DNA from 2 places in the Gemmiger qucibialis genome. Region 2 is predicted to be linked to the other one. Evidence: predicted binding sites of a transcription regulator. Region 2 holds the regulator's gene; the other holds the start of a gene.
The links. Region 2 encodes HrcA, which represses chaperone genes, less so after heat shock. Its sites were predicted from a motif close to TGTTAGCACTCNNNNNNNNNGAGTGCTAACA; they were not measured.
Positions count from the first base shown of each region.

Region 1: the regulator HrcA is predicted to act here: its motif matches at 2,081-2,111, upstream of htpG (molecular chaperone HtpG).

Region 1 is NZ_JAQFEN010000003.1:186,914-192,680, forward strand. Features, by position in the region: gene PG062_RS07365 (YkgJ family cysteine cluster protein) at 1-81, opposite strand, end outside; gene PG062_RS07370 (D-isomer specific 2-hydroxyacid dehydrogenase family protein) at 78-1,064, opposite strand; gene PG062_RS07375 (alpha/beta hydrolase) at 1,123-1,920, opposite strand; gene htpG (molecular chaperone HtpG) at 2,145-4,049, shown strand; gene PG062_RS07385 (sensor histidine kinase) at 4,329-5,708, opposite strand; gene PG062_RS07390 (response regulator transcription factor) at 5,705-5,767, opposite strand, start outside.
Region 2 is NZ_JAQFEN010000001.1:581,940-587,706, forward strand. Features, by position in the region: gene dnaJ (molecular chaperone DnaJ) at 1-24, opposite strand, end outside; gene dnaK (molecular chaperone DnaK) at 277-2,121, opposite strand; gene PG062_RS02685 (nucleotide exchange factor GrpE) at 2,220-2,828, opposite strand; gene hrcA (heat-inducible transcriptional repressor HrcA) at 2,825-3,847, opposite strand; gene PG062_RS02695 (hypothetical protein) at 3,913-4,140, opposite strand; gene PG062_RS02700 (stage V sporulation T C-terminal domain-containing protein) at 4,263-4,805, opposite strand; gene PG062_RS02705 (NUDIX hydrolase) at 5,177-5,659, shown strand.

The sequences.
Region 1 (5,767 bases), on a different contig from region 2:
AAAGTCAAATGGCTCCCCTGCCGCCAGCCGCGGGCACTGGGCCAGCGCAGCGGCAGATTCGGCACGGCCCGGTTCTGTCACAGGCGCACCTCCAGTGGGGTCTGCTCGCCATCCGCCATGGCGCGCACAGCCTTAAAGGCGCTTTCCACCATGCTGGCCACGTTCACATCGGTATAAAACGCGGTGTGCGGGGTAAAGATCACATTCGGGAAGCTGCGCAGCATGGCAAGTTCGCGGTTCTGCAACGCATCGCCCATATGGTTAAAGTAGAACAGGCCGTTCTCGTTTTCCACAACGTCCAGGCCGGCTGCACCGATCTTGCCGCTTTCCAGCCCGTTTACCAGCGCTTCCGGATCAATCAGGGTGCCGCGGGCTGTGTTGATCAGCACAACGCCGTTTTTCATCTTGGCAATAGCATTGGCATCGATCATATGGCGGTTGGCGGCGGTGGCGTTGGTGTGCAGGGTGATGATATCACAGCTCTTGTACAGGGTATCCAGGTCCACATACTCCGCATACTGGCGTGCTTCATCGTTGGGGTACAGGTCGTAAGCCAGCAGCTTGCAGCCAAAGCCGCTTAAGTGGCGCAGCACAGTGCGGCCAATGTTGCCGGTGCCGATCACCCCCACCGTCATACGGGTGATATCGCGGCCCATCTTGCCGCTTAAGGAATAATCCTGGGCATCGGCACGGCGCAGAATCTGGCCCACTTTGCGGTTGCACATCAGCATCAGCATAATGGCATAATCGGCCACACCTGCCGGCGGATACCAGGAATGGGAGATGCGCATGCCAAGCTCCTTGGCTTTCTGCTGCGGGATATGGTCATAGCCAATGCTGCGGCAGGGCAGGAATTTGACCCCCATCGCGGCCCAGGCTTCCAGATATTCCGGTGCAATCAGGCAGGGGTTAGTGCTGACGGCATCGCAGCCTTTGGCAAGTTCCAGGTTATCCGGCGTGGGGACCGCTGCGGTATAGGCATAATCAATGCCGTACTGTTTGCTGTATGGATCACAATAGGCTTGCTCGTCGAAAGGACGGAGGGCATAAAACATGATCTTCATGGTGTAACCTCCTTAATAATAGGGTTACAAAAACGGCTTCTTAATTGGGCTGCTCAAATCACAGGGTAAAATCCAGGGTCTCCCCCAGCCAGCCCATGCACAGGGGCAGCCAGGCATTGTTATGCTTGTTAGGGGTGTTGACCTCGTTGGTGCAGGTGCTGGAGCCATGGCCGCCATGGGTGAACAGGTGCAGCTCAAACGGCACGTTGTTCTCTTTCAGGGCGCCTGCCAGCAGCAGGCTGTTTTCCACGGGCACAGCCTGATCTTCCACGGTGTGCCAGATGAAGAAAGGCGGCACATCGGGGCGCACCTGGTTTTCCAGGCTCATGGTCTGCAGCAGGGCTTCATCCGCGCCGCACAGGTTCTCAAAAGAGCCGCGGTGGGCGAACTTGCCGCTGGTGATAACGGGGTACCCCAGCACCACCGCATTGGGGCGGGCTTCGGTTCCGGTAATACCAAGGGCCTGCTGCACGGGAGCTGCATCCCACAGCAGGGCGGTGGAAGCCGCCAGGTGGGCACCGGCAGAAAAGCCAACGATGGTGATCTTATCCGCCGCAATGCGCAGGTCCGCCGCATTCCGGCGCAGGTACAGGATGGCGGACGCGGCTTCGGTCAGCGGCTGCCACAGCAGCGGGGCGTGGTCAGTGGAATAAATCAGGGTGAACACATGGTAGCCGGCCTGCAAAAACTGGACGGCAACAGGGTCCGCTTCGCGCGGGGAGCAGTAGCGGTAGCCGCCGCCGGGCAGGATCAGCACTGCCGGGCGGGTGTTGTAGCTGGGCATTTCGGTGGTTTCGTCACGCAGGTAGCCGGTCAGCATGGCACCGGTGGCAAGTTTATGTTCTACAAATTTCATAACATCAGGCTCCTAATGATAAATATGAAGATACAGTTATTAGGATAGCGCAAAAAATGTGCTTTGAAAAGCCTTTTTCTGTATTTTACATACAGTTTTTTAACTTTTTGTAAAAAGGGCAATCAGGACTTGCACTTTGCGGGTAAGAGTGCTAATATATGCTTAGCACTTAAAGCACGCGAGTGCTAAACCATAAAATATATAAAAGTGAGGTCATTGTAACTATGGCAATGCATCAGTTTAAGGCCGAGAGCAAAAAGCTGCTTGACCTGATGATCAATTCTATTTATACCAACCGCGAGATCTTCCTGCGCGAGCTGATCTCCAACGCATCGGATGCCTGCGACAAGCTGTATTTCAAGAGCCTGACGGATACTTCCATCAACGTAAAAAAAGAAGACCTGCACATTCATATTGCAGCCGATAAAGAGAACCGCACCCTGACCATCAGCGATAACGGCATTGGCATGACTAAGGATGAGCTGGAAAAGAACCTTGGCACCATTGCCCGCTCCGGCAGCCAGGACTTTAAGGCAAGCAATCAGAACGAGAATATTGACATCATCGGTCAGTTCGGCGTTGGCTTCTACTCCGCTTTCATGGTTGCCAGCAAGGTGACCGTTGTTTCCCGCGCGGAGGGCAGCGAGGAAGCCTGGCAGTGGTCGTCCTCCGGCGTGGAGGGATACACCCTGACCGAAGCCGAAAAGCCGGAAGTTGGCACCGAGATCACCCTGGTGCTGAAAGAGGACACCGAAACCGACAAATACAGCGAATATCTGGACGAGTACACCATCTCCGGCCTGGTCAAGAAGTACAGCGATTACATCCGCTACCCCATTACCATGTACCGCGAGAAGAGCCGCCAGAAGCCGAAGCCGGAGGACGCCGGTGACGACTATAAGCCGGAGTACGAAACCTACACCGAGCTGGAAACCCTGAACAGCATGGTGCCCATCTGGAAGCGCGACAAGAAAGATGTAAAGCCGGAAGAATACAACGAGTTCTACAAGAGCAAGTTCATGGATTATTCCGACCCGCTGCGCGTGATTACCAGCCGCACCGAGGGCACCGCAACCTACACCGCCCTGCTGTTTGTGCCCGGCCAGACGCCGTATGATTACTACACCAAGGAGTACGAAAAGGGTCTGGCCCTGTATGCTTCCGGCGTTATGATCATGGAAAAATGCGCTGACCTGCTGCCGGATTACTTCAGCTTTATCAAGGGCGTTGTGGACAGCGAGGACCTGAGCCTGAACATCAGCCGTGAAACGCTGCAGAAGGACGGCCAGGTAAAGCTGATCCGCAACAGCCTGGAAAAGAAGATCAAGAACGAACTGCACGCCATGCTGGTGAACGACCGCGAGAAGTACGAAACCTTCTGGAAAGCATTTGGCCGCCAGATCAAGTTTGGTATTTACGGCGATTACGGCATGCACAAAGACCTGCTTTCCGACCTGCTGATGTTCTACTCTGCCAAGGAGCAGAAGCTCATCACGCTGGATGAATACATTGAGAAGATGCCGGAAGGCCAGAAGGCCATTTACTTTGCCGCTGGTGACGAGGCGGCCCGCCTGGGCAAACTGCCCAACGCACAGCTGGTGCTGAGCAAGGGCTATGACCTGCTGCTGTGCAGCGAGGATGTGGATGAATTCTGCCTGCAGATCATGCACGACTACAAGGAAAAGGAATTCAAAAACATCAACTCCGGCGATCTGGGCCTGGAAACCGAGGAAGAAAAGAAGGCTGCCGAGGAGACCGCAACCGAAAACAAGGACCTGTTTGAGGAGATCAAGAAGGCCCTGAACGGCAAGATCAAAGATGTGAAGGTCAACCCGACTTTGCAGGATCACCCGGTATCGCTTTCCAGCGAGGGCGGTATTTCCATGGAGATGGAAAAGATCCTGCGCAAGATGCCTGCCGGCGGCGAGGGCATGGAGAGCACCAAGGTGCTGGAGCTGAACCCCAACCACGCCGTGTTTGGTGCGCTGAAAGCCGCTCATGAGGCCGGTGACACCGACAAGATCAATAAGTACGCCGAGCTGTTGTACGACCAGGCCCTGCTGATTGAGGGCCTGCCGCTGGAAGACCCCGTTGCCTACGCACAGCTGGTCTGCGACCTGATGAAGTAATGGCATCCAGGCTTTATGCCAGACAATCTAAGGCAACACCGCACAATTCCCGCCTGACGGCTTAAGCACCGCTCCGGCGGCTGCGGCACGGCATCTGCGTTGCCAAAATGCTCGATAAGACATCCAGTATTATCTGCGCTTTTGGCTTAGCAGCTGCCGCACCTCGCTCGCCGTATCGGCACTTAGAATTATGCGGTATTGCCTTAACATAGCATAACAATCCCCCACCGGGCGGTGCTGCAAAGTGCTTTGCCCGGCGGGGGATTTGTTTTTTGGGTATTATTTTTCGTTTTCGTCTTTGGCCAGTGGCAGCTGCATCATCACTTTTGCACCGTGGGGGTCCCGGTTGACAAACTGCACGCTGCCGCCGTGGGCGTTTATGATTTGCTCCACCACATGCAGGCCCAGAATATGCGGGGCGTTCTCCCCTTCCGGTTCGCCGTTCAGCACGGCCAGCACGCTTTGCGGGTAGCCGGTGCCGTCATCCTGTATGGTCAGGTGCAGCGTTGTTTCGTCGGCATCCGCGTGGAAAGCCAGCGTGATCGGCCCCGCATTATGGCGCACGGCGTTTTGCAGCACATTTTCCAGCGCACGAGTCAGCAGAGCGGCATCAGCGTGCAGGATGGCGGTTTCTACTGCCGGGGTAATGTTGCAATCCAGTGTGCAGCGGGCGGCCAGGGGGTTCTCACAAAAAGCCGCCACCACCCGGCGCAAAAACGGCCCCGCCTGGGTGGACCGGCGGCGCAGGGGCTGGGCGCCGTATTGCAGCTTGCTGGTCAGGTTCAGGTCCTCAATCAGGCTGCGGATTTTTTCGCACTGGGTGCAGATGCCGCCCGCTTTCTGTCTGGCTGCTGCGGGCAGGGTGGCATCCCGCTGCAGCTGTTCCGCCCAGCCCAGGATCAGTGCCAGCGGAGTGCGGATATCATGGCTGACCCCGGCGATCCACTCGGTTCGGGCGGTATCCCGCCGGGCAATGATCTCATTGCGGCGGCGCAGCTGCTCGCTGGTTTCGTTCAGCTTTTGGGCAAGCTCCCCCGCAAAGCCGGCGGCAGGCAGGCTGACCGTACCGCCCTGCGCCAAGGTATCCAGCCCGGCTGTTACGGTTTGCAGGCTTTTGCTCCCGCGCCAGCTGAAGAACAGGCAGCACCCCAGCACCACCAGCAGGAGCCCCACCATGGTGAGCTGAATGCTTTTGGCCAGCATTATTATCATTTTTTGCTTCATGTCGATGTTATACTTCCAGCAGGTTCCAACCGGTTCTGCCACAACAAACAGCCCGTAATCCGCCGCCCAGCACTGCACGGGGTAATCGGCCAGGTACCAGTGGGAGAACACGGCAACTTCCGATGCCGTGTACCGGTGATTCAGCTTTTGCGGCAGGTCTTGCTGCCAGATGACATTGCCATTATCGTCCAGCACCATGGCCCAGGCATAGCCCTGCATCCATTCTGCCGGGGTATGTTCCCGACCCCATTGCAGGCCGGTTTCGGTTTGTTTTAGGGCATCAGCCAAGGCGCCGACCCGGTAGCCTGTTGCATCCACCGCGTTGGACTTGAACCCCACATAAAAAATCTGCTCCACCAGCAAACCGCCCACCAGCAGCACAATAGCGGCTGTGGCCAGCACATAGCGGCGGATCAGGGCTGCAAAAGTTTTCATTGTACGTTCTCCTCTGCCAATTTATAGCCGATGCCCCGCACCGTTAGAAGGTACTGCGG
Region 2 (5,767 bases):
GTAATAATCTCTTTTTTCTGCCATATGATCACACCTTTATGTGTTGAAGTAAGTTGACTTTTATTCCTTTCCCCTATGGGAACAGCCGGTTCTTTGTCCGTAAGGGCGTACAGCCTGTGCCTGCAAGCGACAACGTGATTTCACTGCGGGCACACGCTGTGCGCCCCTACGGACGGGACGCAGCTTTGTGGGCTTAACCCCACAATGGCCGCCGCCGGAATTGCCTGGCGGCGGCCTTTTGGGTTACAGGGATGTTCCCCTGTTTATTCTGTTATCTTACACCTCGTGGAAGTCAGCGTCAACAGCACCGTCATCCTTCGGGGCGGAACCGGCATTGCCCGTGGGGCCCTGCTGGGCGTCAGCGCCCGGCTGCTGGCCCTGCTGCTGGGCAGCCTGCTGGTAAACCTTCTCGCTGATGGCGTAGAAAGCCTTCTGCAGGTCGTCCTGCTTTGCCTTGATGGCCTCAATATCGGTACCCTTCAGGGCTTCCTTCAGGGCGTTCAGCTTAGCTTCGCACTCGCTCTTCTCGGACGGAGAGACCTTGTCGCCCAGCTCGCCCAAAGCCTTTTCGGTCTGGAACACCATCTGGTCGGCGTTGTTGCGGGTATCAACATCTTCGCGGCGCTTCTTATCCTCAGCAGCATACTGCTCGGCATCCTTAACGGCCTTGTCGATGTCATCCTTGCTCATGTTGGTGGAAGCAGTGATGGTAATGCTCTGCTCCTTGCCGGTGCCAAGGTCCTTAGCGCTTACATGCACAATGCCGTTGGCATCGATATCAAAGGTAACTTCGATCTGGGGCACGCCGCGCGGAGCCGGAGCGATGCCATCCAGGTGGAAGGTACCCAGGCTCTTGTTGTCGCGGGCAAACTCACGTTCGCCCTGCAGAACGTTGACTTCAACGCTGGGCTGGTTGTCAGCAGCAGTGGAGAAGATCTGGCTCTTCTTGGTGGGGATGGTGGTGTTGCGCTCAATGATCTTGGTGCAAACGCCGCCCAGAGTCTCAATGCCCAGGCTCAACGGGGTAACATCCAGCAACAGCAGACCCTTAACGTCGCCCTGCAGAACACCGCCCTGGATGGAAGCGCCGACAGCAACACATTCATCGGGGTTGATGCCCTTGAACGGCTCGCAGTTCAGTTCCTTCTTGACAGCGTCATAGACAGCGGGGATACGGGTGGAGCCACCGACCATCAGGACCTTAGCCAGGTCAGAAGCCTTCAGGCCTGCATCAGCCAAAGCCTTGCGGACAGGGGCCATGGTGCGGTCAACCAGATCAGCGGTCAGTTCATTGAACTTTGCGCGGGTCAGGGTCATATCCAAGTGCTTGGGGCCGTTGGCGTCAGCGGTGATGAACGGCAGGTTGATGTTGGTGGAAGTGGCGCTGGACAGCTCGATCTTTGCCTTTTCAGCAGCTTCCTTCAAGCGCTGTGCAGCCATCTTATCCTTGCGCAGGTCGATGTTGTTTTCCTTCTGGAAATCCTCAGCCATCCAGTCGATGATGCGCTGGTCGAAGTCATCGCCGCCCAGGTGGGTATCACCATTGGTAGCCAGAACTTCAGTAACGCCATCGCCCATCTCGATGATGGAAACATCGAACGTACCACCGCCCAGGTCGTAAACCATGATCTTCTGGTCGGATTCCTTATCAATGCCGTAAGCCAGAGAAGCTGCGGTCGGCTCGTTGATGATACGCTTTACGTTCAGACCAGCAATGGTACCGGCGTTTTTGGTTGCCTGACGCTGGCTGTCGTTGAAGTAAGCGGGAACGGTGATGACAGCTTCGGTAACGGGCTCGCCCAGGTAAGCTTCGGCATCAGCCTTCAGCTTTGCCAGGATCATAGCGCTGATCTCTTCGGGGGTGTAATCCTTGCCGCCGGCGTGAACCTTCTCGGCAGTGCCCATCTTACGCTTGATGGAGGAGATGGTGTTTTCGGGGTTGGTGATAGCCTGACGCTTTGCAACCTGGCCTACCAGACGCTCGCCGGTTTTGGTAAAGCCGACAACAGACGGGGTGGTACGGGCACCCTCAGCGTTAGGGATAACAACGGGCTCGCCGCCCTCCATAACAGCTACGCAGCTGTTGGTAGTACCAAGGTCAATACCAATAATCTTACTCATAATATAAAACTCCTTTCATATTCCTCTTTCAGGAAACATGGAAATGTGAATGTCTTAATCTATATCTGAACGGGCTTTTGCGCCCGGTTCATGCTTTGTTATTCGGCCACAACCACGGTTGCATGGCGGATGATCTTATCGCCGATCATGTAGCCTTTCTGGAACACGCGCACCACAGTGCCGCTTTCCTGGCCATCCTCTGCCGGAACCTGCTGAACAGCGTTCATAAAGTTGGGGTCAAAGGGCTTGCCCATGGATTCGATCTCGGTGATGTTCAGCGTTTTCAGAGCTTTTTCGGCTTTGTCCAGCGTCATCACAACGCCCTTTTTATAGTTTTCGTCGGTGCATTCGGCATTGGCTGCCATATCCAGCGTATCCAGAATTGCCAGGATCTGGTTGACCGCGTGGGAAACACCATCGTTGAACTTCTGGTCAGCTTCGCGGGCGGAACGCTTGCGGTAATTGTCATACTCTGCAGCGGTGCGCAGCATCTGGTCTTTCAGCTTTGTGTTGGCCTGCTCGGCGGCTTCCAGCTTTGCCTTTACGGCTTCCAGCTCTTTGGATTTTTTGCCGAACCAGTCTTTCTTTTCGGTCTTTTCTGCAGCGGGTTCAGCTTCCTGCTTATCGGATTCTGCCGCGGGCGCTTTTGTTTCAGCAGCGGCCTGTTCCTGTTCAGTTTCAGGCTGCTTCTTTGTTTCTTCGCTCATGTCTGCTCCTCCTTTTTACCGGACATTGACTGTCCTAACTTAATTGCAAAATAATTCAAAACGGGGATCAAGTGTTCGTACTCCATGCGGTTGGAGCCGATCACCGCCACCGTGCCGTACAGCCCGCCGCCCGCAAGGTAACGCTTGCTGACGATGCAGAGGTTCGGCATGGCGGGCTCGATATCCTCGCCCAACGTAGCGGTCACTTTGCCGCTGCCCGGTTCGATCAGGGCGCGGGCCGCTTCGTTGTCAGAAAAAACTTCCAGCAGCGCGCCAAGGTTTGTGCGCACATCCGGCATCTTGGCCAGGTACTGCACGCCCTCCAGGTAAAACTGCGGGCGGGTGCGAACCAGCGCTTCGGCGGCGAACACCACCGGCGCCAGCCTGCGCCCGGCGGAAAGCACCAGGCTTGCCGTCAGCGACGGGGTCAGATCCTCCGGTGCCACAAAGGTCAGGCTGCTGTTCAGCAGGCGGGCCATCTCATCGGCATCCTCCCGCGTCAAGCCGGTGTGGATACGCGCCACACGGGTGCGCACACCGCCGGAGCTGGTAACCGCCAAAACTGCGGCGGAATACCGCCCGACCTGCACGACCTCAAAATGGGCGATGCACAGATCCTCGGCCTGCGGGGTGGTAGCCACTGCGGCACAGCCGGTATAATCGGCCAGTGCGCGGGCGGCGCTCTGCGCCAGCTTTTCGGGCTCAACGTCCATATCGGCAAACAGCCGGTCAATGTTTTCGCGGTCCGCTGCGCTCAGTGCTATGGCGGCGGGGGCTTCCAGCAGGTGGTCTAGGTAGTACCGGTACCCCTTGGGGCTGGGCACGCGGCCTGCGCTGGTGTGCGGCTGCTCCAGCAGGCCAAGCTTTGTCAGCGCGGCCATCTCGTTGCGGAGCGTTGCGCTGGAAAGTGCCATGTCAAAGTGGCTGGCCAGCAAACCGGAGCCGACCGGCTCGCCGCCGGTAGAATAAATGGCAACAATCGCTTCCAGAATGCGCTGCTTGCGTGCATCCATCGTCATGCTGCCCTCATCTCCTTGTTTGCTTTTTCTTGTTTAGCACTCTCTCTTCCTGAGTGCTAAATTTATTATATCCCAACTCTTTGTTCTGTCAAGCCCTTTTCATAAAAAGTTTCAAACTTTAACAGATTTGACACAAACGCCGCGGCAAAGGGTGGTTTTTGCCCTCCGCCGCGGCGTTTTTCTGTTATTTTATCTTGGGCAATACCGCATAATTCTAAGTGCCGATACGGCGAGCGAGGTGCGGCAGATGCTAAGCCAAAAGCGCAGATAATACTGGATGTCTTATCGAGCATTTTGGCAACGCAAATGCCGTGCCGCAGCCGCCGAAGCGGTGCTTAAGCCGTCAGGCGGGAATTGTGCGGTGTTGCCCTTGTTTTGCTGCCCGCCAGACAGCAGGGTGATGCCGGCCAACGGTTCATTCTTCCATCCACTTTGCTAAAAATGCCGCGGCAATGTTTACTGCGCGGGCGGTCTCGGTATCAGGGGCTGCATCCTGCGGGCGGCCGGTCAGCAACACACCGCCTTCCACATCCCCCTGCACCACAATGGGGCAGACGCACAGCAGCACCGTTTCCCCTTTGTCAAAGGCCGTAATGCGGCGGGCAGCGGTTTCCGGCGCGGTGTAAGGGCCGCGCATGGCCAGCAGCCGGGCGGCGGCATCGCTGATCTGCCGCCCCAGCAGCTGCCCTTTGCCCGTGCCGGTGGCGGCCACAATGCTTTCCCTGTCACATATCAGCACAGGGCGGCCCAGGTTTTTGGCCAGCACCTCGGCATACACCCCGGCCAGTTCGCCCAGCTCCACCAGCGGGGAATATTTTTTGAACACCACCTGCCCATCGGCAGCGGTAAAAATTTCCAGTGCATCGCCCTGGCGGATGCGCTGGGTTCGCCTGATCTCTTTGGGAATGACCACCCGCCCCAGCTCATCAATCCTGCGCACGATTCCTGTTGCTTTCATTGGGGTACCCTCCTGCCCTTCCATATTCTGTACAATATACCTATTATATGGAAAGTGCGGCGGTTTATGTATGGTTCGTGCCTGTTTTTTGTTAGTGCTTTATCCAGCCCTGCCAGCAGGGCATCACGCTGAACGGCTTGGCAATGTGGGCGTTCACGCCTGCTTCAAACACCTTTTTGCGGCTCCCCTCAAAGCCATCTCCATTTTGGAGATATTATAACGGAGCGCCGCGTAAATTTCAGGATATTGGTTCCCTGCCCACCAAATAGCCACCCGCACATTGTCTGCAGCCTTGCCGCCTGTACTATCCGGGTGGTATACTGATACCAATATATTTTGTGTGCCCCGCACACAGGGAACGAGGCTCCGCTATGGCTGAACTGCTGCAAACCACTCTGTGCTACCTGGAACAAAACGGCTGCTATCTGATGCTGCACCGCATTAAAAAGAAGAACGACGTCAACCACGATAAATGGATCGGTGTGGGCGGCAAGCTTGACCCCGGCGAAACTGCCGAAGCCTGTGCCCTGCGCGAAGTGTGGGAGGAAACCGGCTTGACGATGCAATCCCCCGCCTACCGCGGCATTGTGGATTTTACTTGCGAGCCATGGCCCGCCGAGCGGATGCACCTGTACACCTGCACCGATTTTACCGGCACGCTGACCGACTGTAACGAGGGCACACTGGAATGGGTGCCCAAACCCGAAGTAGAGAACCTGCCGATCTGGCAGGGGGACAAAATTTTCCTTCGGCTGTTGGCGGAGGGCGCACCGTTTTTCCATCTGGAGCTAACCTATCACGGCGATACCCTGGTGCAGGCGGTGCTGGAAGGCGAGACACTGCCCTGCGGTTGAACAGCCATTATAATAAAGGCAATACCGCATAATTCTAAGTGCCGATACGGCGAGCGATGTGCGGCAGATGCTAAGCCAAAAGCGCAGATAATACTGGATGCTGCAAAG